One region of the Streptomyces sp. NPDC087845 genome, then DNA from elsewhere that is predicted to be linked to it. Evidence: riboswitches for the same ligand, from Rfam matches in the RefSeq annotation. Region 1 holds a riboswitch; each other region holds the start of a gene.
The links. A riboswitch is a leader RNA that binds a small molecule or an ion and turns the genes downstream of it on or off. The one in region 1 is predicted to bind cobalamin.

Region 1 (7,142 bases):
AAGCCGGTGCGCCCGGCGATCGTGTCCACCGTTTCGTCGGATGTCTCCAGGAGGTGCTGCGCCAGCAGCACCCGCTGGCGGAGCAGCCAGCGGTACGGAGTGGTGCCCGTCTCCTGCTGGAAGCGGCGGGCGAAGGTGCGCGGTGACATGTGTGCCTGGGCGGCCAGCTGCTCGACGGTCATCTCCTGGTCGAGGTGGCGCTCCATCCAGACCAGCGTCTCGCCGACCGTGTCGCACCGGGTGCGGGGGAGCGGCCGCTTGATGTACTGCGCCTGCCCGCCGTCCCGGTGCGGTGGGACCACCATGCGGCGGGCGATCGCGTTGGCGACACCGGGGCCGTAGGCCTGCCGGACCAGATGCAGACAGGCGTCGATCCCGGCCGCCGTGCCCGCCGAGGTGATGACCGGGCCCTCGTCCACGTACAGCACATCGGGTTCGACGACCGCGCGCGGGAAGCGGCGGGCCAGCTCTCCGGCGTGGCGCCAGTGGGTGGTGCAGCGGCGCCCGTCCAGGAGTCCCGCCGCGCCGAGTACGTACGCGCCGGAGCAGACGCTCAGCACGCGCGCGCCCCGGTCCACGGCCCGGCGCAGGGCGTCGAGGATCTCCTCGGGGTAGTCCCGCTCGATGAAGTGGCTGCCCGCGGGTACGGCGATGAGGTCGGCCTCCTCCAGGCGGTCGAGGCCGTGCGGCGTACCGATGGTGAACCCGGCATGGGTCCGCAGCACCGGGCCCTCGGCGGAGACCACGGCGAAATCGTGGACCGGCAGGCCCTCGTCGCTGCGGTCGAGTCCGAAGACCTCGCACAGCACACCCAGCTCGAAGGGGTGGACCTCGTCGAGCAGCAGGGCGGCGACATTGTTCAGCATGGCGCCAGTGTGGCAGTAATTCGATGTTCCATGACAGTCCTGCCACTGCCGGATCCCGTCCGCGCGGACGAGAGTGGAGCCATGAACGCAATCGAGAACGTCCTGGGCATAGCCGTACTCTTCGCTCTCTTCCTGGTGCCCACCCTGCTCGGACTCTTCCGGGAACGCCGCATCGACCGCCAGTTGCGGGAGGCGGAACGGGCGCGGGGGGACGCGCCCCCGGAAACGGCGGACGCCGCGCAGCCGGTCACGGCCACGCGGCGTCCCTACCTCAGAAGCTGGGCCAGGATCTAGCCGGTCCGACTAGAAGTCGTCGTCGAAGGCGACCGAGCCCTCCACCGCCACCTGGTAAGCGGACGGCCGGCGCTCGAAGAAGTTCGTCAGCTCCTGCACGCCCTGCAGCTCCATGAACGAGAACGGGTTCTCGGAGCCGTAGACCGCCGGGAAACCCAGCCGGGTGAGCCGCTGGTCGGCCACGCACTCCAGGTACTGCCGCATCGACTCCGTGTTCATGCCCGGCAGGCCGTCACCGCACAGATCGCGGCCGAACTGCAGCTCCGCGGCCACGGCCTCCTTCAGCATGTCGGTGACCTGCTGCTGGAGCTCGTCGTCGAAGAGGTCCGGCTCCTCCTTGCGGACGGTGTCCACGACCTCGAACGCGAAGTTCATGTGCATCGTCTCGTCACGGAACACCCAGTTGGTGCCCGTGGCGAGGCCGTGCAGCAGCCCCCGCGAGCGGAACCAGTAGACGTACGCGAACGCGCCGTAGAAGAACAGCCCCTCGATGCACGCCGCGAAGCAGATCAGGTTCAGCAGGAAGCGACGGCGGTCGGCCTTCGTCTCCAGCCGCTCGATCTTCTCGACCGAATCCATCCACTTGAAGCAGAACTGTGCCTTCTCACGGATCGAGGGGATCTCCTCGACCGCGTCGAACGCGGCGGCACGGTCGTCCGGGTCGGGCAGATAGGTGTCCAGCAGCGTCAGATAGAACTGGACGTGCACGGCCTCCTCGAAGAGCTGCCGCGAGAGGTACAGCCGCGCCTCGGGGGAGTTGATGTGCTTGTACAGCGTCAGCACGAGGTTGTTGGAGACGATCGAGTCACCCGTCGCGAAGAACGCGACGAGCCGGCCGATCATGTGCTGCTCGCCGGGGGACAGCTTGGCGAGGTCGGCGACGTCGGAGTGGAGGTCGACCTCCTCGACCGTCCACGTGTTCTTGATCGCGTCGCGGTAGCGCTCGTAGAAGTCCGGGTAACGCATGGGGCGCAGAGTCAGTTCGAAGCCCGGGTCGAGCAGGTTCTTCTCGGATTTGGTGGAGCTCATTACTGGCAGGCCTCGCAGGACTCGGGGTTTTCGAGGGAGCAGGCGATCGCGTCCGCGTCGGGCGCCGAAGCCTGCTGTACGGGAATGGGGGCGGCGGCCGCGGCCTGGCCGGAGGCCGCGCGGGCGATCCGGGTCGCCGGGCGCGAGCGCAGGTAGTACGTCGTCTTCAGCCCCTGCTTCCAGGCGTACGCGTACATCGAGGAGAGCTTGCCGATCGTCGGCGTCTCCAGGAACAGGTTCAGCGACTGGCTCTGGTCGAGGAACGGCGTACGGGCCGCCGCCATGTCGATCAGACCGCGCTGCGGGATCTCCCACGCCGTGCGGTAGAGCGCCCGCACGTCCGCCGGGATCCAGGCGAAGCCCTGCACGGAGCCGCTCGCCTCGCGCAGCGCCTCGCGGGTCCGCGCGTCCCACACGCCGAGCCGCTTCAGTTCCTCCACCAGATACGCGTTGACCTGGAGGAACTCACCGCTGAGCGTCTCGCGCTTGAAGAGGTTGGAGACCTGCGGCTCGATGCACTCGTACACCCCCGCGATCGAGGCGATCGTCGCCGTCGGCGCGATGGCGAGCAGCAGCGAGTTGCGCATCCCGGTCCGTGCGATCCGGGCACGCAGCGCGTCCCAGCGCTCCGGCCAGTTCAGCTCGGTGTCGTAGTGGTCGGGGTGCAGCACACCGCGCGCGGCACGCGTCTCGGACCAGGCCGGCAGCGGGCCCGACCGCTCGGCGAGCTCGCAGGACGCCTCGTACGCCGCGAGCATGATCCGCTCGGAGATCTTCGTGGAGAGCGCGCGGGCCTCGGGGGAGTCGAACGGCAGCCTCAGCTGGAAGAAGACGTCCTGCAGGCCCATGGCCCCGAGGCCGACCGGGCGCCACTTCGCGTTGGAACGGCCGGCCTGCTCGGTCGGGTAGAAGTTGATGTCGACGACCCGGTCGAGGAAGGTCACGGCGGTACGGACGGTGGCGTCCAGCCGCTCCCAGTCGATGGAGCCGTCGGCGACGAACGCGCCCAGGTTGACCGAACCCAGGTTGCAGACGGCCGTCTCGCCGTCGTCGGTGACTTCGAGGATCTCGGTGCACAGGTTCGACGAGTGGACGACGCGGCCCGGCTCGGCGGTCTGGTTCGCGGTCCGGTTGGAGGCGTCCTTGAACGTCATCCAGCCCTGGCCGGTCTGCGCGAGGGTGCGCATCATCCGGCCGTACAGCTCACGGGCCGGCATCGACTTGCGGGCCAGCCCCTTGGCCTCGGCGGCCCGGTACGCGGCGTCGAACTCGTCGCCCCACAGGTCGACCAGCTCGGGCACGTCGGCGGGCGAGAACAGCGACCAGTCGCCGTCCGCGTCGACCCGGCGCATGAACTCGTCCGGGATCCAGTGCGCCAGGTTGAGGTTGTGCGTACGCCGCTGGTCCTCGCCCGTGTTGTCGCGCAGCTCCAGGAACTCCTCGACGTCCGCGTGCCAGGTCTCCAGGTAGACGGCGGCAGCGCCCTTGCGGCGGCCACCCTGGTTGACCGCGGCGACGGAGGCGTCGAGCGTCTTCAGGAACGGCACGATGCCGTTGGAGTGCCCGTTGGTGCCGCGGATCAGCGAACCGCGGGCGCGGATGCGGGAGTACGAGAGACCGATGCCGCCCGCGTGCTTGGAGAGCCGCGCCACCTGGTGGTAGCGGTCGTAGATCGAGTCGAGCTCGTCGAGCGGGGAGTCCAGCAGATAGCAGGAGGACATCTGCGGGTGGCGGGTGCCGGAGTTGAACAGGGTCGGCGAGGACGGCAGGTAGTCGAGCCGGCTCATCAGCCCGTACAGCGCCGCGACTTCGTCCAGGGCGCGCTGCGAGTCGTCCTCGGCGAGCCCGGCCGCCACGCGCAGCATGAAGTGCTGGGGCGTCTCGATGACCTGGCGGGTGTGCGGGTGGCGCAGCAGGTAGCGGCTGTGCAGGGTCCGCAGCCCGAAGTAGCCGAAGCGGTCGTCGGCGCCGTCGGCGAGCGAACGCTCCACCAGCGCGTCGAGGGCCGCCGCGTGCAGCGCGACGAACGCGGCCGTACGGTCCGCGATCAGTCCCTCGCGATGCCCGACGGCGACCGAGGCGGAGAAGGAGACCGCGCCCTGTCCGGCCGCCTCGTCCGCGACGGTGCGGGTCAGGAGCCGGGCGGCGAGCCGGGAGTAGGCGGGGTCCTCGGAGATCAGCCCCGCGGCGGCTTCGGTGGCCAGCGACCGCAGCTCGGCCTCGTCCGCCCGGGCGCTGCGGCCGCGCAGCGCGGCGGCGGCGACGCGACCGGGGTCGGTGTCGGGCAGATCGGCGGTGAGGTCGGTCAGGGTCCGCAGCAGCGCGGTCCCCGGTCCGTCGGATGCGGTCGCCTCGGACTCGACTGCTTCGGACAGGGCGACTGAAGCCGGATCGGCTGGCGCGATGGTCACGTGGTGCTCTCCCTCGCTCGGCTCGGGGCCGGCGGGGAACGGGGCAGCCGGGCAGAGGCGGGCCCGGGGCAGGGCAGTACTCCACTCGGCGTCCACCGGCCCATCCGCGAGGCCCGGACGTCTGGCATCCGGTTCGGTCGAGCCGGATGCGCTGCCGGCAGGTCCTCGGACTCACTCGGGGGTGCGCAAAAGCACACCGAACACACCGTTGCGGGACAGTTCCGGATTCGCACCGGATTCCCCTGCGGCGACAGCGAGGATGAGCATACATGTGGGGGCCGCCCGATGAGGCAGCCCCCACATGTTGTGTCGCGCAACAGAACTCGGACCCGGAGAACGGGCTCTGCGGCCCTCTTGCGGGCCGCGGGACCCCGACCGTGCGGACGGCCCGCCGCGCCCCGCTGGAGGGGCTCGACGGGCCGTCCGCACGGTATCGGCGCGGCCGTCAGTGGCCGCCGGGAGCCCCGGCCGTGGCCGGCGGGAGCTCCACCTGGACGCCCAGGTCGCCGGCGTCGGCCGTGTAGTCGGCCGGAGAGGTCTCGTCGACCCCGGCGGGCGCCTTCACGGCGTTCAGGACGAAGGTGAGCACCACCGTCACCACCACGTTCAGCACGAATGCCGTCAGACCGATGTACCCGATCTCACCGATCCCCGGGATCTCCTTGGACGACCCGCCGAAGTGCGCCTGGGTCGGGCTCGCGACGCCGTACGCGGCCACCGTCCCGTACACCATGCCGACCGCCCAGCCCGCGAGCAGCGCCCAGCGGTGGAACCAGCAGGTGAACAGGCCGCCGACCAGGGCCGGCATCGTCTGGAGGATCCAGATCCCACCGAGCAGCTGGAAGTTGATCGCGACCGTCTTGTCCATGGTGAGGACGAAGGCGAGCGCGCCGACCTTCACCAGCAGCGACACCAGCTTGGAGACCTTGGTCTCCTGCTCGGGGGTCGCGTCCGGTTTCAGGAAGTCCTTGTAGATGTTGCGGGTGAAGAGGTTCGCCGCGGCGATCGACATGATCGCGGCGGGCACCAGCGCGCCGATGCCGATGGCGGCGAACGCGACGCCCGCGAACCAGTCCGGGAACATGTCCTCGAACAGTTGCGGGATGGCCAACTGCCCGTTGTCCACCTTGATCCCGGCGGCGATCGCCATGAAGCCGAGCAGCGCCAGCAGACCCAGCATCAGCGAGTACAGCGGCAGGATCGTGGTGTTGCGCCGGATCACGTTGCGGCTGCGGCTGGAGAGCGTCGCCGTGATCGAGTGCGGATACATGAAGAGCGCCAGCGCCGAGCCCAGCGCCAGGGTCGCGTAGCCCCACTGGCCCGCCTCGCCGGGCGCGAGTCCGGCCACCGGTTTGCCGGCCGCCGCGTTCTTCTGCGAGAACGCCTCGCCCGCCTTGGCGAAGATGTCGTCGAAGCCCCCGAGTTTGATCGGGATGTAGATGATCGCCACCGCGATGACCAGATAGATCAGCCCGTCCTTGACGAACGCGATCAGCGCGGGCGCCCGCAGGCCGGACGAGTAGGTGTACGCGGCGAGCACCGCGAACGCGATCAGCAGCGGCAGGTCCTTGACGAACCAGTGGGTGTTCTCGCCGCCGCCGACTCCCATCACGTCCAGCACCGCCTGGATGCCGACGAGTTGGAGTGCGATGTACGGCATCGTGGCGAGGATGCCCGTGACGGCGACCGCCAGCGACAGCCCCTTCGAGCCGAAGCGCCCGCGGACGAAGTCCGAGGTGGTCACGTACCCGTGCTTGTGCGAGACCGACCAGAGCCGCGGCAGGAAGGTGAAGATCAGCGGGTACACGAGGATCGTGTACGGCACGGCGAAGAAGCCGGCCGCGCCCGCCGCGTAGATCGCCGCGGGAACGGCGACGAAGGTGTACGCGGTGTACAGGTCGCCGCCGAGCAGGAACCAGGTGACCCAGGTCCCGAACGACCGTCCGCCCAGGCCCCATTCGTCGAGACTCGCGTCGTTCTCGGCCTTCCGCCAGCGTGCCGCCAGGAAGCCCATGACCGTGACGGCCAGGAAGAAGAAGATGAAGACGCCGAGCGCGACGCCGTTCACGCCGTCCTTCATGCCGACGCACCCCCCTTGCGGGCGCGCTGGTCACGCTGCCACAGCTTGTACGCGAGCATCGTGAGCGCGGTGGAGATCAGCACCCAGAGCATCTGGTACCAGTAGAAGAACGGAATACCGATGAAGGAGGGGTCCACCTTCGCGTACGAACTCACCCAGAGCATCGCCACGAACGGCGCAATGAGACAGAGGGCGATGACCACCCGTACAGGTGTGACGGTGGGTGGATTCTCTGCTGGGTCTGCTGGGTCTGCTGGGTCTGCTGGCATGTGGCGACTCCGTCCCCTCGCTGATCACCTGGTGTAATGCGCAGGAAATCTAGGGGAGGAATCCGGTCACCGTCACCCCCCGTCCGCATTGCGGTCCGGAAACGGTCCCGCGAATGGGCGTGAATGTTCGAAATGGTTTCAAGTGTACGGAACTTGGTCCGGACCGGGGCACGCGAACGGCCCCCGTGGAGTG
Region 2 (7,142 bases), on a different contig from region 1:
CCGCCACGAACCCGTACACCGCGAGCATCAGCAGCTCGGCCCGCCCGCGCAGCCGGTCCGGGCCCGGCAGCAGCCCCGCGCCCATCGTGAACCAGCCCATCGACAGCATCTGGAACGGCATCCACGGACCCACTCCGCCGGTGAGCAGCGCGGACGCGAACATCGTCACGGAGCCGAGCACGAAGCCGAAGCCGGGCCCGAGCACCCGGCCGCTCAGCACCATCAGGAAGAACATGGGTTCCAGCCCCGCCGTGCCCGCGCCCAGCGGGCGCAGCGCAGCGCCGACCGCCGCCAGCACCCCCAGCATCGCCACCGCCTTCGCGTCCAGTCCGGAGTCCGCGATCATCGCGACGACCACGCCGACCAGCAGCGGCAGCAGCGCCGCGAACAGCCACGGCGCGTCCTGGGAGTGCGCCAGACCGGAGTCCGCCCCGGCCAGCAGCGGCCAGCCGAACGCGACGACGCCGATCGCGCTGACAAGGACGAGCGCGGCGATCGCGCGCGGCCCGAGCCGTACCGGCCGCGCCCGGCGCCCGCTCATGACGGGTCTCCCAGCGCGCCGCGCACCTGCGCCACGGTCAGCCACTCCTGCGGGGCGAGGATCTTCGCGGTCTGCGGGGCGAAGGAGGGGGAGGAGACCACCACCTGCCGGGTCTCCCCGTCCGCGACGGTCTCCCCGTCGGCGAGTATCACCACCCGGTGCGCCAGCTCGGCGGCGAGTTCCACGTCGTGCGTGGCCAGGACGATCGCATGGCCCTGTGCCGCGAGACCGCGGAGCACCCCGACCAGCCGGGCCTTCGCCGCGTAGTCCAGGCCGCGGGTCGGCTCGTCCAGGAGCAGCAGCGGGGGCCTCGCGGTCAGTACGACGGCCAGGGCGAGCGCGAGACGCTGGCCCTCGGAGAGATCACGGGGGTGGGTGTCGTCCGGCACACCGGGCAGCAGCTCGGAGACCAGGGCCCGGCAGCTGCCCGCGGCGGCGCCCGCGTCGGCGTCGGCCGCGGCGCACTCGGCGGCGACCGTGTCCGCGTACAGCAGATCGCGTGGTTCCTGCGGTACGAGCCCGACCCGGCGCACCATCTCGCGCGGCTGCGTACGGTGCGGGACCCGGCCGCCGACGAGGACGGTGCCGGTGGTGGGCTCGACCATGCCGACGAGTGTGGCCAGCAGGGTGGATTTGCCCGCTCCGTTGCGGCCCATGAGGGCGACGGTCTCGCCGGCGGCGACGGCGAGCGTCACCCGGCGCAGCGCCTCGACACGCCCCCGGCGCACGCCGAGCCGTTCGACCCGCGCCGGGGCGTCGACGACGGCTTCGGGAACGGCGGCGGCGACGGGTGCGCCGCGGCCCAGCAGCCGGGCGAGCACCCCGCGCCGCGCCGCCGGGGCGGCGGGCAGCGGTGGTACGGCGTCATCGACTGCACGGGCTGCACCGGCTGCACGGGTTGCACCGACCCCATCGGTCCCGTCGATCGCACGGGCGGCATCGGCGGCACCGGTTGCACTGGTCGCACGGGCTGCACCGGTCGTATCGGCGGCACGGGCCGCATGGCCGGAACCGGCGGCGCCGACCGCATCGGCCGCACCGACCCCATCGATCGCATCGCCCGCGTCGGCCGTCCCGGTCCGCACGCCCGGCCCGCCCGCCCGGGGCGACGGTCCGGGTGGCTGCGTCCGGGCCAGCCGCTCGCGCAGGTCCGACGCCCGGCGCCGGGCGTCGCGGACCGAGAGCGGAAGTGGTTCCCACCCCGCCAGCCGGCCCAGCGCCACGACCGGCGGGTGGACCGGGGAGACGGCCATGACGTCCGCGGGCGCGCCCATGACCGGTGCGGCGCCCGGTGACGGCAGCAGGACGACCTGGTCCGCGTACTGCACCACCCGCTCCAGCCGGTGCTCCGCCATCAGGACCGTCGTGCCCAGGTCGTGCACCAGCCGCTGCAGCACGGCGAGGACCTCCTCGGCCGCCGCCGGGTCCAGCGCGGACGTCGGCTCGTCGAGGACCAGGACCTTCGGGTGCGGGGTGAGGACCGAGCCGATCGCGACCCGCTGCTGCTGACCGCCGGAGAGCGTGGCGATCGGCCGGTCGCGCAGCCCGGCCAGGCCCAGCAGGTCGAGGGTCTCCTCGACCCGCCGCCGCATCACGTCGGGAGCGAGTCCCAGCGACTCCATCCCGTACGCCAGCTCGTCCTCGACCGTGTCGGTGACGAAGTGGGACAGCGGGTCCTGGCCCACCGTGCCGACCAGGTCGGCGAGTTCGCGTGGCTTGTGGGTACGGGTGTCGCGCCCGTCGACCGTGACGCGGCCGCGCAGCGTGCCGCCGGTGAAGTGCGGCACGAGACCGGAGACGGCGCCCAGCAGCGTCGACTTGCCGACCCCCGACGGGCCGACGAGCAGCACCAACTCGCCCTCGGGAACGGTCAGATCGACCCCGGAGAGGGTGGGGCGCTCCGTCCCCTCGTACTGCACCGAGACATGCTCGAACCGGATCACTGGCTCTCCTTGGAATGCGGGGCGCCCACCGGGGGCGGCACCGGCGCCACCACCGCGGGCAGCAGCCCGATCAGCACCGCCGCCGCGGGCCACAGCGGAAGCACCGGCGCGGTCAGCGGTACGACTCCGGGGTGCAGCGCCTCCGCGTCGACACCGCCCGCCCAGATCATCGCCACGGCCACAGCGGCACCCGAACCCGCGACCAGCCAGGCCCGCGCACCCCACCGGTCGGGCCGGTAGCGGGTACGGACCGAGCGGGCCCCGCCGAGCCGGAGCCCGGCCATCGCGGCGACGAGTCCCGCGATCAGCAGCGGCAGGCCGTACACCGCACCCTGCGCGGCCAGCAGCCCGTACGTCCCCGCGCACACCCCGAGCAGCCCGCCGAGCGTGAGGACGTTCGTGGTGTGCCGGACGGCGGACGGGACCTGTGCGCTGCGCCCGTATCCGCGCGCGTCCATCGAGGCCGCCACCGCGACCGACCGCTCCAACGCGCCTTCCAGGACCGGCAGTCCGATCTGGAGGACCGCCTTGACGCCGCCGGTCGGGCGGCCCCGCAGCCGCCGGGCGGTGCGCAGCCGCACCACATCGGCGACCATGTTCGGCGCGAACGTCATCGCGACGACGACGGCGACCCCCGCCTCGTACAGGGCCCCGGGCAGCGACTTCAGCAGCCGGGCCGGGTTGGCGAGCGAGTTCGCCGCACCGACGCAGATCAGCAGGGTGGCCAGTTTCGCCCCGTCGTACAGCGCGAAGAGCAACTGCTCGGCGGTGACCCGGCCACCGATCCGGACCCCCTTCGCCCAGTCGGGCAGCGGCACCTCGGGGAGCGTGAACAACGGATGCGTACCGGGGACCGGCGAACCGAGGAAGACGGAGAAGACCAGCCGCACGCCGACGACGAACAGCCCGATCTTGATGAACGCCCCGTACGAACGGGCCCACGGCGCGTCCGTACGGCGCGCAGCGACCACGTAGCCCGCCACCCCCACCAGCAGCCCGAGCAGCAGGGGATTGGTGGTCCGGGACGCGGCGGTGGCGAGACCGAGCGCCCACAGCCACCAGGCCCCGGCGGGCAGGGCGTTGCTGCGGGTCGCCCCGGGGGCGCGCAGCGGGCGCCGCGGCCGCACCGGGCGGGTGGTCGAGGCCGTCATCCGCGGCGGCGGCGGGCCTGCACGACTGCGGCGATGCCGAGGAGGAGAACGGCGCCGACCCCGACGAGCACCCCGGCGGAGGGACCACCACCCGAGCCGTCCGCGCTGTCCGCGGCGTCGGCGGCGGATGCGTCCGGGGCCCCGGACGCGGGGGCGGCCGGCGTCCCGTGCCCGGTGCCCGAGACCTGTTCGCCGCAGCCCGAGCCCGGATAGCCGGATATGGCGCAGAGCAGCGCCCCGCTGTTGTAGCGCAACGGCTTGGCCACCGAGGCGAGCGCCTCCGCGGTGCTCGCGTCCGGGGCGACCCGCGCGCACGCGGTACGCGGCGCGGGAGGAGTCTCCCCGGCCGGGGCGTCCGCCGCGGTGCCCGGGTCGATGACCAGCGCGACCCGCTTGCTGCCGTCCTTGGCCGGGGTGTCCGCGCAGATCTCCGAGAACCCGGGGGAGCGGCGCGGCTGCGCCGAGTCCTGCGAGTCCTCGCTCACCGCGAACCGGAAGCCCTGCACCGCGCCGTCGTCCGGCCGGACCAGGGACGGGCCCTGGGTGGCGTACGTCCAGCCGGTGCCGGAGCCCTCCCAGAACGACCAGTACCGGTACCCGTCCGCCCACGCCGTCCCCGCGCCGAGCACGGCCAGGACGGCACCCAGGACCACCAGGAGGGCGGCTGCCCTTCCCGCCCGCCTCACAGCTGCTGGTTCTTCCGGCGCCCGCTGATCAGGAAGCCGGCGCCCGCACCGACGACGAGACCGATGCCGACGTACCACCACACGCCGCCGATCACGTCGTCGCCGCTGTGGACCTCGTCCTTCTCCGTGGCCACGTACCCGGTCTCGGCGGACGGGTCGGGCGTCGTGACGGCCGCCGGAACGGGACCGGCCGCGTTCAGCCGGTCGACCAGGTCGACGCCGCCGAAGTCGCGGGCGTCGGAGCCGGTGGCGTGGGCGGCCAGGATCAGCTGCGCGTAGGCGGCGGGACCGTTCTGCTCGGCCCACGCCCCGGAGTTCTTCTTCAGCCAGGCCACGGCCTTGGCGGCCTTGTCCTGGTGGCCCGCGGCGGACAGCGCGACGACCGCGTCCGCGGTGTTGCCGAAGTCGGGCTGCGGGGTGGAGTCGGCGGCTCCGGGCATCGGCGCCAGGTCGAGATGGCCGCTGGTGGCGAGTGCGTCCGCGAGGTAGTGGGCGCCGTTCTGGGCGGCCTGCTCGGGCGTGAGCCCCGGCCCCGGCCCCGGGTGGCAGGTGGGCGCCTTGGCCGAGGCGTTGTTCCCGACGGCCATGGCCTTGCCCATCGTGCCGAGCACCGCGGCCGCGGTGGCGTCCGCGTTGGCGGCGAGCTTCCCGGCCTTGTCGGGCTGGTAGGCGAAGGCACCCCCGTCCTTGCCGCCGCACGGGATCGCGAGCCCCAGCAGCGGGGCGTAGGGGGTCTTGCCGCCGTGGGTCGTGATGTCGCCTAGCCGCTGGCCCTGCCGGGCGAGGGCGCCGATCACCAGCGAGGTGGAGTTGGCGTCACTGGCCGCGCCCGGGGAGTAGCCCCAGCCGCCGTCCTCGTTCTGTACGGACTTCAGCCAGCGGACCGAGTCGTTCACGGTGTCCCGGTGCCCGCCCACCTCGACGAGCGCCTGGACGGCGGCCGCGGTGGCGTTGGTGTCCAGCACGGTCTTCCCGGTGCACGGCTGGGAGACGTCGGGCCGGTACGCGGCGTAGGCGCCGTTGGAGCACTGCTGGGAGATCAGCCAGTCCACCGACTTCGCGGCGGGCGTGACGCCCTCGACCCGCTGCGCGAGGAAGGCGAGCGACTGCCGCCAGACGCCGTCGTAGGTGGGGTCCTTCGTGCCGTACAGCCCGGACGGCAGCGCCGCGGACGGCGAGGGCGACGGGGACGGCGCTGCGACCGCGACCGGGGCAGCGGCCGCACAGAGCACGGTGGCGGTGGCGGCGAGCGTTGCTGCTCTGCGGCGTACGGTCATGGCGGGCGGGGCCTCTCCTGTGGGGGGATCCGGGCACAGGCACGCTCAGGCACCAGGCTCCGGCCCCGTATTCCTCGACGGTGCCGACCACCGGGGTTCCGGTGGCGGGAGCCGGTCACGACCGCGGACAGGGCATTCCGGCTCACCGCCTGGAACGACGGTTCACGGCTGCGTGGTCAGTGCCGGATTTGCACCGGCTTCCCCCTGAACGGGCATGATGACGACTCGCACACTGTACCGGGCGGGGAAGGGCGGGTTCCGGGCCGGTGGCCGCGGCAGAGCCCTTCGCGGAGTGGTCACACCGCGATGTACGTCACAGGGTCGCTCCCCGCCACGGCCTCCGCGCGCCCCAGCTTCACCAGCCGCCGCAGATGCGCCTCGGCCTCCGAGACGGCGATGTTCCGCGAGCCGCGCGGGATCCGGTCCCACGGCCGGTTCCACTCCATCCGCTCGGCCAGTTCCCACGGCGTCAGGGCGGTGGCCAGCAGCCCGAGCAGCCCGGTCAGCCGCTCCTCGTGATGAGCCAGGAGTTCCTGTACGCGCCCCGCGGCGTCCGCGAACGCGTACTGATGGGCGGGCAGCACCTCCGCCGCCCCGAGCCTGCCGATGCGCTCCAGCGAGTCGAGGTAGTCGCCGAGGGGATCGGTGACCGCGGCGTCGTCCGGGTCCTCGTACAGCCCGATGTGCGGGCTGATCCCGGGCAGCAGATGATCCCCGGAGAAGAGCCGGCCCCGGCCGGGCAGATTCCCCGGATGCCGCTCCTCCAGATGCAGGCAGACATGGCCGGGTGTGTGCCCCGGCGTCCAGATGGCCCGCAGCGTGCGCCCCGCCAGGTCGAGGAGCTCCCCGGGAACGATCTCCCGGTCCGGGAGCGCGGCCCGCTGACCGGGCAGGGTGTGTGCCCGGCCCCGCTCGGCCGCGGCGGCCCGCAACGGCGCGAGATGCTCCTCGGGCGCACCGACCGCGGTGAGCTTCGCCACGAGATACGACAGCCAGGTGCCCGGCCGGGACTCGCGGGTCCGGCGCACGATCGCGGCGTCCGCCGCATGCATGGCGATCCAGGCCCCGGACGCCTCGCGCACCTGCCCGGAGAGGCCGTGGTGGTCGGGATGGTGGTGGGTGACGACCACGCCGTGGACGTCACCGGCATCCGCGCCGACGGCGGCGAGCCCGGCGGTGAGCGTGTCCCACGCCTCCGGGTCGTCCCAGCCCGTGTCGATCAGGACCGGCCCGCGATCGGTGTCGAGGACGTGCACCAGGGTGTGGCCGAGCGGATTGTCCGGGATGGGGACCTTGATGCTGTGCACGCCCCCGCCGTGGTCGGTCACCTGCGTCATGGGCTCGCCCTCTCTCTCCGAGGCATGGCCGGTGTACCGGACGTACGGGTGTGCGGTGCACCGCGCCCACTGTAACGAGAACTTGTTTCAGTAGTAGCCCCGGTCGACCATCTCTTCCGTCCGTGGTCCGCGTGCGCCGCGCGTCACGCGGACCACGGTTCCCGCGTCAGCGCGAACGGTGGGGGGCGGTCCTCACGGTCCGCACCC
Region 3 (7,142 bases), on a different contig from region 1:
TGGACCGTGTACGCGGCGCTCTCCTCCCCCGGCCGCATCCTCACCCAGGTCGCCGAAATGCCGGACGGCAAGCGCTACTTCTGGGTGGCTCGCACCGTCACCCGGGGCGGGGCGGGCCATCACGCGCCGCGTGCCGAGTTCGCCGTCGCCCTGGGGTGCGAACTGCGCCACGCGCACCGCCTGGTCTACGCGGAGGACATCGCGCTGGACGATCCCCGGGCCGCTACGCCGATCGGTCTGGGCTGCCGTATCTGCGAGCGCCGCGACTGTGCCCAGCGCGCCCGGCCGCCGGCGGGCGGTCTGCTGGCCGTGGATCCTGACCGGCGTACGTACGTCCCCTATCCGGTGGAGACGGGAAACGGCAGGTGAGCGGCCGGGAAGAAGGTACTCCCTGGCCGCTCACGAGCACGGGAAATCAGGAGTGCGTGAAGCCGGGTGTCCTCTTGCCGACGAACGCGGCCATGCCTTCCTTCTGGTCCGCGGTCGCGAACACGGCGTGAAAGAGGCGGCGTTCGAAGCGGACTCCCTCGGCGAGAGTCGTCTCGAAGGCCCGGGACACTGCTTCCTTGGCCATCATCGCGACGGGCAGGGACATCCCCGCCACGGTCTCGGCCACGGACATGGCCTCACCGAGCAGTTCATCAGCGGGCACCACGCGCGAGACGAGCCCGGCCCGCTCCGCCTCCGTGGCGTCCATGGTGCGACCGGTCAGGCACATCTCCATGGCCTTGGCCTTGCCCACCGCCCGGGTCAGCCGTTGGGATCCGCCGATGCCTGGAATGACCCCCAGCTTGATCTCGGGCTGGCCGAACACGGCGGTGTCGGCGGCCAGCAGGATGTCACAGAGCATCGCCAGCTCGCAGCCGCCGCCGAGTGCGTACCCGGAGACGGCCGCGACCGTAGGAGTGCGCAGGGCTCCGAGCCGGTCCCAGGCGGTGAACCAGTCGCTGAGGTACATGTCCATGTAGCTCTGGGGCCGCATTTCCTTGATGTCGGCTCCGGCGGCGAAAGCCTTCGGTGATCCGGTGAGGACGATGCAGCCGATACCTGGGTCGCGGTCCAGGTCCGCGGTCGCGGCGACGACCTCGTTCATCACCTGAAGATCGAGTGCGTTGAGGGCCTTGGGGCGGTCGAGCGTGATGAGGGCTGTGCGCCCTTTGTGTTCGACTCGGATCGTCTCGTACGGCTCTGTGGTCATGCGCTGTCTCCGTCCCGTGCTGTGTGCGACTGATTCCTGATCGTTCCGACGATCCCGGAAAAGTCTTGGTCGGCACCGCTTCCTTCGGCGTAGGCCGCGTACAGTTCTGCTGCCCGCAGACCGAGTTCGGTGTGCACACCACCTGCTTTGGCGGCTGCGGCTGCCAGTCCCAGGTCCTTGGCCATCAGCGGTGCGGCGAAGCCGGGGCGGTAGTCGCGGTTGGCGGGGCTGCCGGGGACGGGGCCCGGTACGGGGCAGTTGACGGTCAGGGACCAGCACTGGCCGGACGCGGTGGAGGCCACGTCGAACAGGGCCTGGTGGGACAGGCCCAGGCTCTCCCCGAGGACGAACGCCTCGCTCACCGCGATCATCGAAACGCCCAGGATCATGTTGTTGCAGATCTTGGCGGCCTGCCCGGCGCCGGGTCCGCCGCAGTGCACAGCCTTCTTGCCCATGACCGCCAGGAGCGGTCCGGCTTCGGTGAATTCGGCGTCGCCGCCACCTGCCATGAAGGTGAGGGTGCCGGCCTCGGCGCCGACGACTCCTCCGGAGACCGGGGCGTCCAGGGCACGCATCCCGGCGGTGACCGCAGCGTCATGGGCGCTGCGCGCGTCGGCCACGTCGATGGTGGAGCAGTCGATGAACAGGGTGCCCGGCCGGGCGGCGGACAACAGCCCCTCCTCCCGGTAGAGGCCGAGAACATGCCGACCCGCCGGCAGCATGGTGATCACCACGTCTGCCGCCGCTGCGGCATCAGCCGATGATCCGGCGGCTTCCGCGCCGGTCCCAACTGCCGTGGTGAGGAGCTCGGGCATCAGGTCGTAGCCGAGGACTCGGTGGCCCGCCTTGACGAGGTTGGCGGCCATCGGGCCGCCCATGTGTCCGAGGCCGATGAATCCGATCGTGCGCCTGCTGCTCACCACGGCACCTCCTGTGTGGTTGTGGCCAGATGGAGTTCGCCTTCGGCCGGCGGGGCGAAGTAGCGCGCCACGTCGGTGTCGGTGACCTGGGCCAGGGTGGCCGGTGCCCAGTGGGGGCTGCGGTCCTTGTCGATGACCTGTGCCCGGATCCCCTCGGCAAGGTCGTGCGAGGCGAGCGCGGCGCAGGAGATCCGGTACTCCTGTTCCAGAACGTGCTCCAGCGGACCGAGACGCCTGGCACGGCGCAGCGCGGCGAGCGTGACTTTCAGGGCAGTGGGCGACTTGGCCGCGAGGGTATCTGCCGCTTCTTCGGCGGCGCTCGGCCCATGGCCGCGCAGCCGGCCGATGATCTCCTCCACCGTGTCGGCGCTGTAGCAGGCATCGATCCAGGATCGATGGCCGGCCAGTTCGCCGGGCGGCGGTTGGCGCACGTACAGCTGGAGCGCGTCCCAGACCGGCCGCGTCGGGAGTTCGCCCAGTAGCTGGGGCAGGTGGCCAGAGGGTACGAAGTGGTCGGCGAGCCCGCACAGGAGCGCGTCGCCCGCGCCGATCTGCGCGCCGGTCAGTGCCAGGTGGGTGCCTAGCTCACCGGGGGCGAGGGCGAGCAGATAGGTGCCGCCGACGTCGGGTACGAAGCCGATGCCGGTCTCCGGCATCGCGATCCGGGAGCGCTCGGTGACGATGCGGATGCTGCCGTGCGCGGAGACTCCGACACCGCCGCCCATCACGATTCCGTCCATCACGGCGACGTACGGCTTGGGGTAGCGGGCGATGCGGGCGTTGAGCCGGTATTCGTCCCGCCAGAAGCCGGCCGAGGCGGTGTTCCCGGCGCGGACGTCCTCGTAGATGGAGCGGATGTCGCCGCCGGCGCACAGGCCCCGCTCGCCCGCGCCCGTGATGATCACGGTCGCCACGGCCGGGTCGTGCTCCCAGGCGGTCAGTGCCTCGTCGATGCGTCGCACCATGGCATGAGTCAGGGAGTTGAGTGCCTGCGGCCGGTTGAGGGTGAGGTGGGCCGCGCGGCCCTCGGTGCTGAGCAGGACGTGTTCCTCGGCGGCGGTCACCGGAACGCCTCCGTCAGTCCACGGGCCACGATGACGCGCATGATCTCGTTGGTTCCTTCCAGGATCTGGTGGACCCGGAGGTCGCGGACGATCTTCTCGATGCCGTACTCGTTCACGTATCCGTATCCTCCGTGGAGTTGGAGGGCGCGATCGGCGACGGCGTAGCCGGTGTCGGTGGCGAAGCGTTTGGCCATCGCGCACAGCTGCGGGGACTGCGGGTCTCCGCGGTCCAGGGCCTCGGCTGCCTGGTGGACCAGGGCGCGGGCAGCGGCGAGTTCGGTCGCCATGTCGGCGAGGCGGAACTGCAGGGCCTGCGCGTCGAGCAGCCGGGCGCCGAACGCCTCTCGGCCGGCGAGATACGAAAGGCTCTTGCTGAGGGCGCTGCGGGCGCCGCCCAGGGAGCAGGCGGCGATCCCGAGGCGGCCGCCGTTCAGGCCGCTCATGGCGATCCGGAACCCGTCGCCCGTCCGGCCGAGCAGCCGGTCCGCGGGCAACCGGACACCGTCCAGGATCACCTGGCGGGTGGGCTGGGCGTTCCAGCCCATCTTCGTCTCGTTGGGCCCGAACGAGAGGCCGGGGTCGTCCCGGTCCACGAGGAACGCGGAGATGCCGTCGGGGCCCGCTCCCCCGGTGCGCGCCATGACGATGTACAGCTGGGAGGCGCCCGCCCCGGAGATGAACTGCTTCACGCCGGTCAGGACGTAGTCGTTGCCGTCCCGCACCGCGCGGGTACTGAGCGCCCCGGCGTCCGATCCTGCGCCGGGTTCGGTGAGGCAGTAGCTGCCGAGGTCGTCCATGGCACACAGGCGGGGCAGCCATCGTGCGCGCTGCTCGTCGTCGCCGTAGGTGTCGATCACCCAGGCGACCATGTTGTGGATGGAGAGGTAGCCGGCGATGGAGGGGCAGCCGGAGGCGAGGGCCTCGAAGACGAGGACTCCGTCGGCGCGGGTCAGGCCGCTGCCTCCCGCGTCCTCCCGTACGTAGACGCCGCCGAGTCCGAGCCCTGCGGCCTTGCGCAGCACGTCGAGCGGGAAGTGCTTGTCCCGGTCCCATCGGACGGCATGGGGGGCCAGGTGGTCCTGCGCGAAGTCGAGGGTGGTCTCGACCAGGGCTTGTTGGTCTTCGGTGAGTGATGTGGTGGTCATGGCGCTCACCCCATGGTGGGAAGGGTGAAGCTCGCGCCTTCCCTGGCTCCTGAGGGCCAGCGCGAGGTGACGGTCTTGGTGCGGGTGTAGAAGCGGATGGCGTCCGGGCCGTGCTGGTTCAGGTCCCCGAAGCCGGACTGCTTCCAGCCGCCGAAGGTGTGGTAGGCGACGGGAACCGGGATCGGGACGTTGACGCCGACCATGCCGGTGTTCACCCGGCGGGTGAAGTCGCGGGCGGTGTCTCCGTCCCTGGTGAAGATCGCGACGCCGTTTCCGTAGGGGTGCTCGCTGGGCAGGCGCAGGGCCTCCTCGTAGTCAGCGGCGCGCGCCACGCACAGGACGGGCCCGAAGATCTTCTCCCGGTAGATCCGCATCCGCGAGGTGACGCGGTCGAAGAGAGATGCCCCCGCGAAGAAGCCGTCCTCATGGCCCGGCAGGGAGAAGTCCCTTCCGTCGACGACCAGTTCGGCGCCCTCGGTGACGCCGATGTCCACATACCGGCGGACCCGTTCGACGGCATCGTGACTCACCAGGGGCCCGAAGTCGGCCTCCACGTCGTCGGAGCGGCCGATCCGGAGCGTGGCGATGCGCTCCTTGAGCGCAGCGACGAGACGGCCGGCGGTCTCCTCTCCGACGGGCACGGCCACAGAGATCGCCATGCAGCGCTCCCCCGCGGATCCGTATCCGGCGCCGATGAGCGCGTCGACGGCCTGGTCCAGGTCGGCGTCCGGCATCACGATCATGTGGTTCTTGGCGCCGCCGAAGCACTGCGCACGCTTGCCGTGAGCGGCGGCGGTGGCATAGATGTGCGCGGCGATGGGGGTGGAGCCGACGAAGCCGAGCGCACCCACCCGGGGGTCCTCCAGGAGGGTGTCGACCGCCTCCTTGCCGCCGTTCACCACGTTCAGTACGCCAGGCGGCAGACCTGCCTCCAGGAACAGTTCGGCCAGCCGTAGCGGCACGGACGGGTCGCGCTCCGACGGCTTGAGGATGAACGCGTTCCCGCAGGCGAGAGCGGGTGCCGCTTTCCACAGCGGAATCATCGCGGGGAAGTTGAACGGCGTGATTCCGGCGACCACTCCGATCGGGGAGCGCAACGAGTGCACGTCGATGCCGGTGCCCGCGTTGTCCGTGAACTCGCCCTTGAGCAGATGGGGAATTCCGGCGGCGAACTCGACCACCTCCAGGCCGCGTTGGATGTCGCCGTGTGCGTCGGCAACAGTCTTGCCGTGCTCGCGGGACAGCATCCGTGCCAGGGATTCACGTTCCGCCTCGACGAGTTGAAGGAAGCGCAGCAGGACGCGGGCGCGCCGCTGCGGGTTCCACTGTCCCCACTCCTGCTGGGCGGTGACCGCGTCGGCGATCGCCGACGCGGTGTCGGCGCGGCCGGCGAGCGCCACGCGGGCTTGCACGGCACCGGTGTTGGGGTCGTAGACGTCGCCGAAGAGGCCGGACGTGCCGGCGGTGTGCTTGCCGCCGATGAAGTGTGTGAGTTCACGGACCATGGCTGCCTGCTCTCGTCAGGTGAGATCCGGGGATGGCACGGCCGACCTTCGGCGGGCGCGCGGGTGGGCGCACTGCCGGGAGAGCCGTGGGACAGCGAACAGCGGGGCCGGGGCCTCGCAGGTCTACGAGCGCACGATGAGTCGCGTGCGCTCCGCCGGATCACCAGGGTCGTGGGTATGTGTACGGACCGGTGCCATGCGTGTCTGCTCCATCCTCGTGGAAAACACGGAACATTCCGCGGCCGGTATCCTGACTCCCGGATCTCCGTGTACCGCCCGCCTTCCCGGCAGACCTCGCCAGTGGCGTGTAAAAGGCAGCACACTCCCCGGTCACAGTGGCGGGACCGTGCCGGATTCACACCGGCTTCCCTGCACCGCGGACCTTGTCCCCCGAAGATATAGTTGGACGTCCTAGTAAGTCCACCCCCCACGCCCCGTGTAGCAACGGGGAACGGGCGAACAGCCTTGCCGAGCAGCCGGTTTCCGCCGCGCTACCGTCGGAGTCCGGTTGGTTCCGGGCCACGGGGTACGGACCTGGAGGTGTGGAACCGGGTCACCGCCAGCTTCTGGCTGCCGGAGAAGGTCCCGCTCTCCAACGACCTGGGCGCCGTACGCGGGCTTCTACCTGCCGCTGCACTTCTCCACGCACGCCATGCTCACCAACACGGCCGACATGATCCGCCTGATCCTGCGCGGCAAGGCCGTGCACGGCTACTACTCCGGCTACAAGTACCCGGCGTGTCATCGGCTTCAACTCCGTCGAGCCGGCCGTCCGGGTGCCCAGCACGATGGAGAGCATCACGGCCGCGGCGGTCGAGGCTCTGGGCGCCGCTCCGCACTCGCACATGCCGCCGGGGCCCAGGCGCTGGTGACGGGCGACAGCCTGGGGCAGGTGGCGAGCCAGACGCTTGCCAACCTGGTCGCAGTGGACGAAGCCACCTCGCTACCCGTACTGCGCCCGCTGATCGGCCGGGAGAAACAGGAAATCATCGACGAGGCCCGGTCCATCGGGACCGCCGACATCTCCGTACTCCCCGACGAGGACTGCTGCAGCCTGCTCGCCCCGCCCCGGGTCGGCACTCGGGCCGGGCTGCCGCAATTGCACGCGGTGGAGAGACGCCTCGACCTGGACGAGGTGATCGAAGCGCTGCCCGCTTCAGCCCAAGTGCTGCGGCCGGGGCAGGACGAAGAGCTGCCGGAGTCCGCCGTGAGCCGCGCGTGAGAAGGAGCATCACTGTATGAGTACCGCCACCCGGCAACTTCTGGTCATCGGCATCGGAGCCGGTGACCCCGACCACCTGACGCGCGCC
Region 4 (7,142 bases), on a different contig from region 1:
CAGCGATTCCCGGCTACCACGGCTGCGGTATCCGCCACGACCGGCTACGACCGCGACGACACGCGCATACCGCGCCGACGACTACAGGGGCGCCTGTGAGTCCCCGGATTCCGTTGCCGGACTGACCAGGCCGCACTGATAGGCGATGACTACGAGCTGGGCCCGGTCACGAGCCGCCAGCTTGGTCATGGCCCGGTTGACGTGGGTCTTGGCGGTCAGCGGGCTGACGAAGAGGCGTTCCGCGATCTCGTCGTTCGACAGCCCCAGTGCCGCCAGCCCCACGACATCGCGTTCCCGCCGCGTCAGACACTCCAACCGCTCGTGCACGCCCGCCGGGCACGGGTCCGGCTGCGCGAGGAAGCGCTTGATCAGCGCACGCGTCGCCGACGGGGACAGCAGTGCCTCGCCGGCGGCGATCGTGCGGACGGCGTCGAGAAGCTCCTCGGGCCGGGCCCCCTTGCCGAGAAAGCCGCTCGCACCGGCGCGCAGGGCCTCGGCCACGTGCTCGTCGTCCTCGAAGGTGGTCAGGATGAGCACCTTCACCCCGGTGAGGTCCTCGGACTCGCTGATGAGGCGGGTGGCGTCGAGGCCGTCCATGTCCGGCATGCGGATGTCCATCAGGACCACATCGGGGCGCTCCGTACGCGCCAGTTCCAGCGCTTCCTCCCCGTTGGACGCCTCCCCCACCGTCTCCATGTCATCGGTGGAGTCGAAAAGCATCTTGAAGGTGCCCCGCAGCAGGGCCTGGTCATCGGCAAGCAGTACGCGAACCGTCATGCCCGTCTCTCCTCGGTGGTTTTCCCATCACCAGGCCGGGACGCAGCGGAAGCTCGGCCGTCACGGTGAAGCCGCCCTCCGGGCGCACTCCCGCGTGCAGCCAGCCCCCGACCGTGGCAGCGCGCTCGCGCATCCCGATCAGTCCGTGCCCCGTCCCCGGACGGGCGTGGTCCCCTCCGGTTCGTCCGTCGTCCTCGACGGTGATCGTCAGCCGCTCGGGGCGGTAGTGCAGGAACAACCGGGCATGGTCGGCACCGGCGTGCTTGTGCACGTTCGTCAGGGCCTCCTGGACGATGCGGTACGCAGCCAGGTCGACCGTCGGCGCCAGCGGTTCGGCGATGCCCCGCCGGGTATGGCTCACGGCCAGACCGGCGCGCTCGAACGACGCCAGGAGCGCCGGTACGCGCGCGAGGCCCGGCATCGGATCACGCGGCGCCACGGGATCGCCGGACTGCCGCAGCAGCCCTACGGTCACCCGTAGCTCGTCCAGTGCGGACCGGCTGGTGTCCCGGATGTCCTCCAAGGCGGCCACGATCTGCTCCGGCCGCCGTTCCACCAGATGCACGGCCACGCCCGCCTGAGCGTTGATCAGGGCGATGTGGTGCGCGACGATGTCGTGCAGCTCGCGCGCGATCCGCACCCGTTCGGCCGCCACCCGTTGCTGCGCCTCCTGCTCACGCGTGCGCTCCGCGTGTTCCGCCCGCTCCTCCACGGCTGCCACATAGGCGCGTCGGGAACGCACTCCGTCCCCGACGGCAGCCGGCAGCGCCGTCCACGCCAGCATCGCCGCGTTGTCGGGGGCCAGCCATGCGCGCGGGTCGCACACCACGGCGGCGCCCACCAGGACGGCGGCCGAGAATGTTGCCGCGGTCCAGGCGGCACGCCGGTCGGTCAGCGCGGCCACGGTGTAGACCGACACCAGGACCGGGCTGATCACCAGAGGGCTTTCGCGGAATCCGAGCACCTGAAAGGCCACCCCGCAGCCAATGGCGACGGCCAGTACGCCGAAGGGGTGATGCCGCCGCCATACCAGCGCAGAGCAACCGATACCCGCCAGCACCACGGCGGGCCACCGCAAGGAGAACGTGTGCTGGTGCGGTACGACCGAGGAAGCCACGACCGCCAGCCCGAACAGCGCAGCCACGGTCAGTGCGTCCACCACACCGATCCGGGGCCGCGTCCACCGCCTCCAACCGCTGATCACCGCCATGTCACCACCGTAGGGTCAATGGCCGCATCGGGCATCGCCGCGCGGGGCAGGGGCGCCTCGGCCACCGGCCGCTGCCCGTCCGCCGAGCCTTCGCCGGCGCACAGCCGTCCACGTCGTGCTGCCCGGCCCGCGGCTCCGCTGTCACGAGGACGGGCGGTGGGGGCCGGGCGGCGAGGAGTCCGAGCCGGATGCCGAGGGCGTGAGCGAGGAGCCACGAGGCGGGCAAGGGGTCCCAGGGGACCCGAATCGGTCCGGCGACGTGCGATCACTCACACGAGCGCCCTTTGTGCGGCAGCCCCGAAGAAACGTAATATCGGCAGGTCATCGCCGCGACGGGAGACAGGAAGCCGGTGCGAATCCGGCACGGTCCCGCCACTGTGACCGGGGAGTACAACCTTTCGACATGCCACTGCGCCCGGCGCGGGAAGGCGGGGGGAGCGTCGATCCGGGAGTCAGGACACTGGCCTGTCGCGGGCCCGTTTTGAGGAGCGCGGACTCCCCAGGAGGCTCTACGTGTATTTCGGCATACCTCGCCGCCCCTGCTTCCCCCCTGCCCGGCCCCGTCGTGCCCTGCGCGCCGTCGCCGCAGCCGTCACCCTGTCCACCACCCTGGTGATCGCGGGCTGCGGCACGGGCCACGGCTCCACCGGGGACGCCAAGGCCACCGCGTCACCGGCCGAGGGCTTCCCGGTCAGCATCGACAACTGCGGCGTGAGGACGACGTACGTCAAACCGCCCTCGCGCGCGGTCACCATCCATCAGCACCCGGCGGAACTGATGCTCGCCCTGGGCCTGAAGGACCGTATGGTCGGCACCGCCTTCCCCGACTCGGCCGTCCTGCCCGAACTGAAGAAGGACTTCGAGGCGATACCCGAACTGGCGAGGAAGGAGCCCTCCTTCGAGACCGTCCTCGACGCGGAGCCGGACTTCGTCTACGGCGGCTACGGCAGCGCATTCGCCGAGAACGAGGGCCGTTCCCGCAAGGCGTTCGCCGACGCCGGCATCGACACCTACCTCAACCGCGAGTACTGCGGCAAGAAGCAGGTGACGATGAGCGACACCTACGACGAGATCCGCACCGTCGGCAGCATCTTCGGCATACCGGGCCGCGCCGACAAGCTGGTGACCGATCTCCAGGGACGCATCGACAAGGCCACCACGGCGGTCGAGAACGACGCCGAAGTGCCTGTCTTCGTGTACGACAGCGGCGACAAGACGGCCTTCACCGCGGGCGGCAAGGGCCTGGGCAGCGAGCTGATCCGGCTGGCCGGCGGCCGGAACGTCTTCGCGGACCTCGACGACGTCTTCGGCGACGTCTCCTGGGAGCAGGTCGTGGACCGCAAGCCGGAGGTCATCGCCATCTACGACTACGCGGGTTCCGGGAGCGTCCGGCAGAAGAAGGAGTTCCTGCTCTCGCAGCCCGCACTCGCCGATGTCCCCGCCGTCAAGAACAAACGGTTCGTGGTGCTGCCACTGACCGCGACCCTGGTCGGAATCCGGTCGGCGTACGCGGTCGACGGCCTGGCCCGCGGCCTGCATCCCGAGAGCTTCCGGTGACGGAGGCACCCGCGAAGGCCGGCGATGAGCCGGCGATGGGGCGCCGGCGCCGCATGAACCGGTCGGGTGACGCCGCCCTCGCGCTCACGCTGGGCGTCCTCGCGCTGCTGCTGGTGCTCTCCGCCACGGCCGGCCTGGCCATCGGCTCGGTGCACGTGCCGCCCGGCCAGGTGTGGGGCATCGTGACGCACGCCCTGGGCGCCGACTGGACGGATCCCGACTGGTCCCGGGCCCGGGAGACGATCGTCCTCGACGTGCGCGCACCGCGCGTGCTGCTCGGGGCCGTGACCGGGGCCGGACTCGCGGTGGTGGGCACCGCCATGCAGGCCCTGATCCGCAACCCGCTCGCCGAGCCGTACCTGCTGGGCGTCTCCTCCGGAGCCTCCCTCGGCGCGGTCTCAGTGATCGTCTTCGGCGTGAGTGTGTTCGGGCCGGTGTCGCTGTCGGCCGCCGCGTTCGCCGGTGCCCTGGGCTCGCTGCTGGTGGTGTACGCGACCGCCCGCACCGGCGGACGCATCACCTCGGTGCGGCTCGTGCTGTCCGGTGTGGCGACCGCGGCGGTGCTCACCGCGGTGATGGACCTGCTGCTGCTCACCACCGGCCGGGGCAACGAGGCCCGCGCGGTCCTCGCCTGGACCCTCGGCGGCCTCGGCGGTGTCAACTGGGGCACGTTGTGGCTGCCCAGCGCGGCCCTGCTGCTCGGCATCGCCGTCCTCCTGGTGCAGTCACGGCACCTGAACCTGCTGCTCGCCGGTGAAGAGGCGGCAACGACCATGGGACTGGACGTGGCCCGGTTCCGGACCCGCATGTTCATCATGCTGTCCCTCGTCACCGGCGTCCTGGTCGCGGCGGCCGGACCGATCGGCTTCGTCGGCCTGATGCTGCCGCACATCGTGCGCCTCTTCGTCGGCGGCGACCACCGCCGCGTACTGCCGACGGCCGCACTGGGCGGAGCGGTCTTCCTGATCTGGGCCGACATCGCCGCACGCACCGTCGCCGCCCCCATGGAGATCCCCGTCGGGGTGCTCACGGCGCTGTGCGGTGGTCCCTTCTTCCTCTGGCTCATGCGCCGCGACGCCCGCCGGAACGCCGACCCAGGAGTGGCATGAGCGCGACCGAACTCACCGTCGACGGCGTCACCCTGACCGCCGGGGCACGCCACCTCGTCCGGGACGTCTCACTGCGGGCCCGCCCCGGCGAGGTGGTCGGCCTGGTCGGCCCCAACGGCAGCGGCAAGTCCAGCCTCCTGCGCGCCGTCTACCGCGTCCTGCGCCCCGACGCCGGACAGGTGCGGATCGACGGTACCGACGCCTGGTCCCTGCCCGTACGCAAGCTGGCACGGACCCTGGCCGCAGTGGTGCAGGAGTCGGCCGCCGGCTTCGACCTGACGGTACGGGAGGTCGTCGCCATGGGCCGCACCCCGCACAAGGGCCTGCTCGCGGGCGACACCGTCGAGGATGCCCGGCTGATCGAGTCGGCCCTCGCAGCCGTGGACGCCACCCTCCTGGCCGGCCGCCCCTTCGACCGGCTGTCCGGCGGCGAACGCCAGCGCATACTCATCGCCCGTGCCCTCGCCCAGCAGCCCTCGCTGCTCGTCCTCGACGAACCCACCAACCACCTGGACATACGCCACCAGCTCGAAGTCCTCGGCATACTGCGCCAACTCCCCGCCACCGTCCTGGTCGCGCTCCACGACCTCAATCTGGCCGCGTACTACTGCGACCGCCTCTACGTCCTGTGCGACGGCGAGGTCATCGTGTCGGGACCGCCCGCCGAGGTACTCACCGTGGAACTACTGCACGAGGTGTACGGGGTGGCGGGAGAGGTGGTCATTCATCCGCGCACCGGGGCACCCCACGTCACCTTCCTCCCTGCGACGATCGGCCGGCCGGTCCCGGCCGCCGCAATGGACCACTCCGCTTCGTGAGCGGGCGGGCGCCTGCGCCATCGGCATCCTCAACACACCTGTGGGCGTCGGCCGTTGCGGCCGCGGCCTGCCCCTGCGACGCGATCAGCCGTGCCGGGCCGTTGCGTCAACGGCGTTCCGCCAGCGGTGAAGGAAGTACGGGAGGATGCTCGTTGTCATGCCGACGGCACCGATCCACAGTACGGCTCTCGCTCCGAACAGAGAGCCCGCGACTCCCCCAAGAGCCCGCCGAGCGGAATGCCACCCCAGGGCTCCCAGGATTCGGAGAGCTGGACGGGCTGCCCGTCGGCGAGGAATTCGTAGTGCGTGGTGACGCAGAGGTCTCCGGGGCTGATCGCGAGCCTCTCGGCGATTGCCCCAGGGGCGGGGACGCGCGCCTGGCTGTGCGAATCCCAGGCTCCGGCCCTGCCCCGCTCCGTCGCCCCGGCGCGGGAGGGGGAGCCGCCCCGGCGTTCGCGGTGCCGCGAACGCACCATCCGCAGGCGCTCACGCGGCATGCGGACGTAGGTGCCCGAGCCCGCGCGTCCTTCGAGGAGGCCCTTGATGATCAACCCGTCCACGGCCCTCTGCATGACGTTGCGTCCGACGCCGTACTCCTCGGCGAGCCGTGCCCGGGACGGCAGGCGTTCACCTATCTCCCACTCTCCCGCGAGAATCCGTGCGCACAGCGCGTCGGCCACTGCAAGGTACGGCGCCTCTCGGGGCATTGGTGACCCTCCGACTGTTCTGCTGCGCGGCAGCTGGTAATTCCAGCGGCGTTGGCAAGCTACTGCACCAGGTGAAAGCTACTGGAGTAGAAATACGCTCGGTGCCGGAGCCGGCCCGGCCGGACATCGCCGAGCCCGGCGCCCACGGCCCGGCCTGCATCCGCGGCTGAGCGCTGCCTGCTCGGCACGGCCCTCGCCGCTCGCTTCACCAACCGCCCTCCCGTCCGCGAGCACCTCCTGCACGGCACCGACATCCACGGCCGGCTGGCCGTCCGCGACGCCGGTGGTCACCGACTACGAGCGTGCGACGCTCAACGCCTACGCCGCCGGCATCGATCCGGCCCGTTTCTCGGCCTCCCGCAATCTGGTCGCCGACATCTACAGCTACTGGCAGAACGCCGAGCCCGGCTACTTCGGCCCGTCCGCCGATTTCAACGGCACCGTCTTCGCCGCGCTGGCCCTCGGCGGGGCCAAGACGCAGGCAGGGGCGCAGCGCATACCGCAGGCCCTGCGGAACTCCCTGATCACCCGCATCCGGGCCAACCAGCACAACGACGGCGGCTGGAACTTCAGCAAGGCCGAGGGCAACCCGGGGCAGCTCGGCGCCACGAGCGACATCGACATGACCAGTGCCGCGATGGCCGCGCTGTGCGTCTCCGGCGTCCCGAGCACCGACTCGGGCATCACCCGGGCCAAGGCGTTCCTCAAGGGCAAGTTGGTGACCGGCACCGGTGCGTTCAATGCCATGTTCGGCGTCAACACCGACTCCAACGGCTGGGTCGTATCCGGCCTGAACGCCCGCGGCATCAACCCTCAGACCGGGGACTTCCTCATAGCCCAGGAGTTCAACCCGGGCGGCGGCTTCAAGTACCTGCCGAGCGACACCGCGCCCTCCGCCTACGCATCCATCGACGGGCTGCGCGCCGTCGCGGGAGGCGGCTTCACCGCCACTCCCCCGGTACCG

Region 2: another riboswitch for cobalamin. It lies ahead of ACIOMQ_RS12470 (prenyltransferase/squalene oxidase repeat-containing protein); the one in region 1 lies ahead of ACIOMQ_RS35805 (ribonucleoside-diphosphate reductase subunit alpha).
Region 3: another riboswitch for cobalamin. It lies ahead of ACIOMQ_RS24035 (CoA-acylating methylmalonate-semialdehyde dehydrogenase); the one in region 1 lies ahead of ACIOMQ_RS35805 (ribonucleoside-diphosphate reductase subunit alpha).
Region 4: another riboswitch for cobalamin. It lies ahead of ACIOMQ_RS17525 (ABC transporter substrate-binding protein); the one in region 1 lies ahead of ACIOMQ_RS35805 (ribonucleoside-diphosphate reductase subunit alpha).

What each region holds. Positions count from the first base shown of each region.
Region 1 is NZ_JBIUVC010000021.1:105,236-112,377, reverse strand. It holds gene ACIOMQ_RS35820 (helix-turn-helix domain-containing protein) at 1-866, opposite strand, end outside; gene ACIOMQ_RS35815 (hypothetical protein) at 948-1,160, shown strand; gene ACIOMQ_RS35810 (ribonucleotide-diphosphate reductase subunit beta) at 1,170-2,189, opposite strand; gene ACIOMQ_RS35805 (ribonucleoside-diphosphate reductase subunit alpha) at 2,189-4,600, opposite strand; cobalamin riboswitch at 4,739-4,870, opposite strand; gene mctP (monocarboxylate uptake permease MctP) at 5,046-6,680, opposite strand; gene ACIOMQ_RS35795 (DUF3311 domain-containing protein) at 6,677-6,883, opposite strand.
Region 2 is NZ_JBIUVC010000004.1:103,390-110,531, reverse strand. It holds gene ACIOMQ_RS12490 (ECF transporter S component) at 1-541, opposite strand, end outside; gene ACIOMQ_RS12485 (ABC transporter ATP-binding protein) at 538-2,484, opposite strand; gene ACIOMQ_RS12480 (energy-coupling factor transporter transmembrane protein EcfT) at 2,481-3,635, opposite strand; gene ACIOMQ_RS12475 (SCO2322 family protein) at 3,632-4,321, opposite strand; gene ACIOMQ_RS12470 (prenyltransferase/squalene oxidase repeat-containing protein) at 4,318-5,598, opposite strand; cobalamin riboswitch at 5,707-5,842, opposite strand; gene ACIOMQ_RS12465 (MBL fold metallo-hydrolase) at 5,895-6,935, opposite strand.
Region 3 is NZ_JBIUVC010000009.1:269,119-276,260, forward strand. It holds partial or broken gene ACIOMQ_RS24010 (short-chain fatty acyl-CoA regulator family protein) at 1-369, shown strand, start outside; gene ACIOMQ_RS24015 (enoyl-CoA hydratase) at 416-1,198, opposite strand; gene mmsB (3-hydroxyisobutyrate dehydrogenase) at 1,195-2,118, opposite strand; gene ACIOMQ_RS24025 (enoyl-CoA hydratase/isomerase family protein) at 2,115-3,182, opposite strand; gene ACIOMQ_RS24030 (acyl-CoA dehydrogenase family protein) at 3,179-4,327, opposite strand; gene ACIOMQ_RS24035 (CoA-acylating methylmalonate-semialdehyde dehydrogenase) at 4,333-5,832, opposite strand; cobalamin riboswitch at 6,055-6,233, opposite strand; partial or broken gene ACIOMQ_RS24040 (ribonucleotide-diphosphate reductase subunit beta) at 6,443-6,565, shown strand; partial or broken gene ACIOMQ_RS24045 (tRNA 4-thiouridine(8) synthase ThiI) at 6,665-7,054, shown strand; gene ACIOMQ_RS24050 (hypothetical protein) at 7,071-7,142, shown strand, end outside.
Region 4 is NZ_JBIUVC010000006.1:142,712-149,853, reverse strand. It holds gene ACIOMQ_RS17535 (response regulator transcription factor) at 82-777, opposite strand; gene ACIOMQ_RS17530 (sensor histidine kinase) at 749-1,987, opposite strand; cobalamin riboswitch at 2,289-2,471, shown strand; gene ACIOMQ_RS17525 (ABC transporter substrate-binding protein) at 2,501-3,544, shown strand; gene ACIOMQ_RS17520 (FecCD family ABC transporter permease) at 3,580-4,653, shown strand; gene ACIOMQ_RS17515 (ABC transporter ATP-binding protein) at 4,650-5,471, shown strand; partial or broken gene ACIOMQ_RS17510 (GntR family transcriptional regulator) at 5,720-6,178, opposite strand; partial or broken gene ACIOMQ_RS17505 (hypothetical protein) at 6,432-7,142, shown strand, end outside.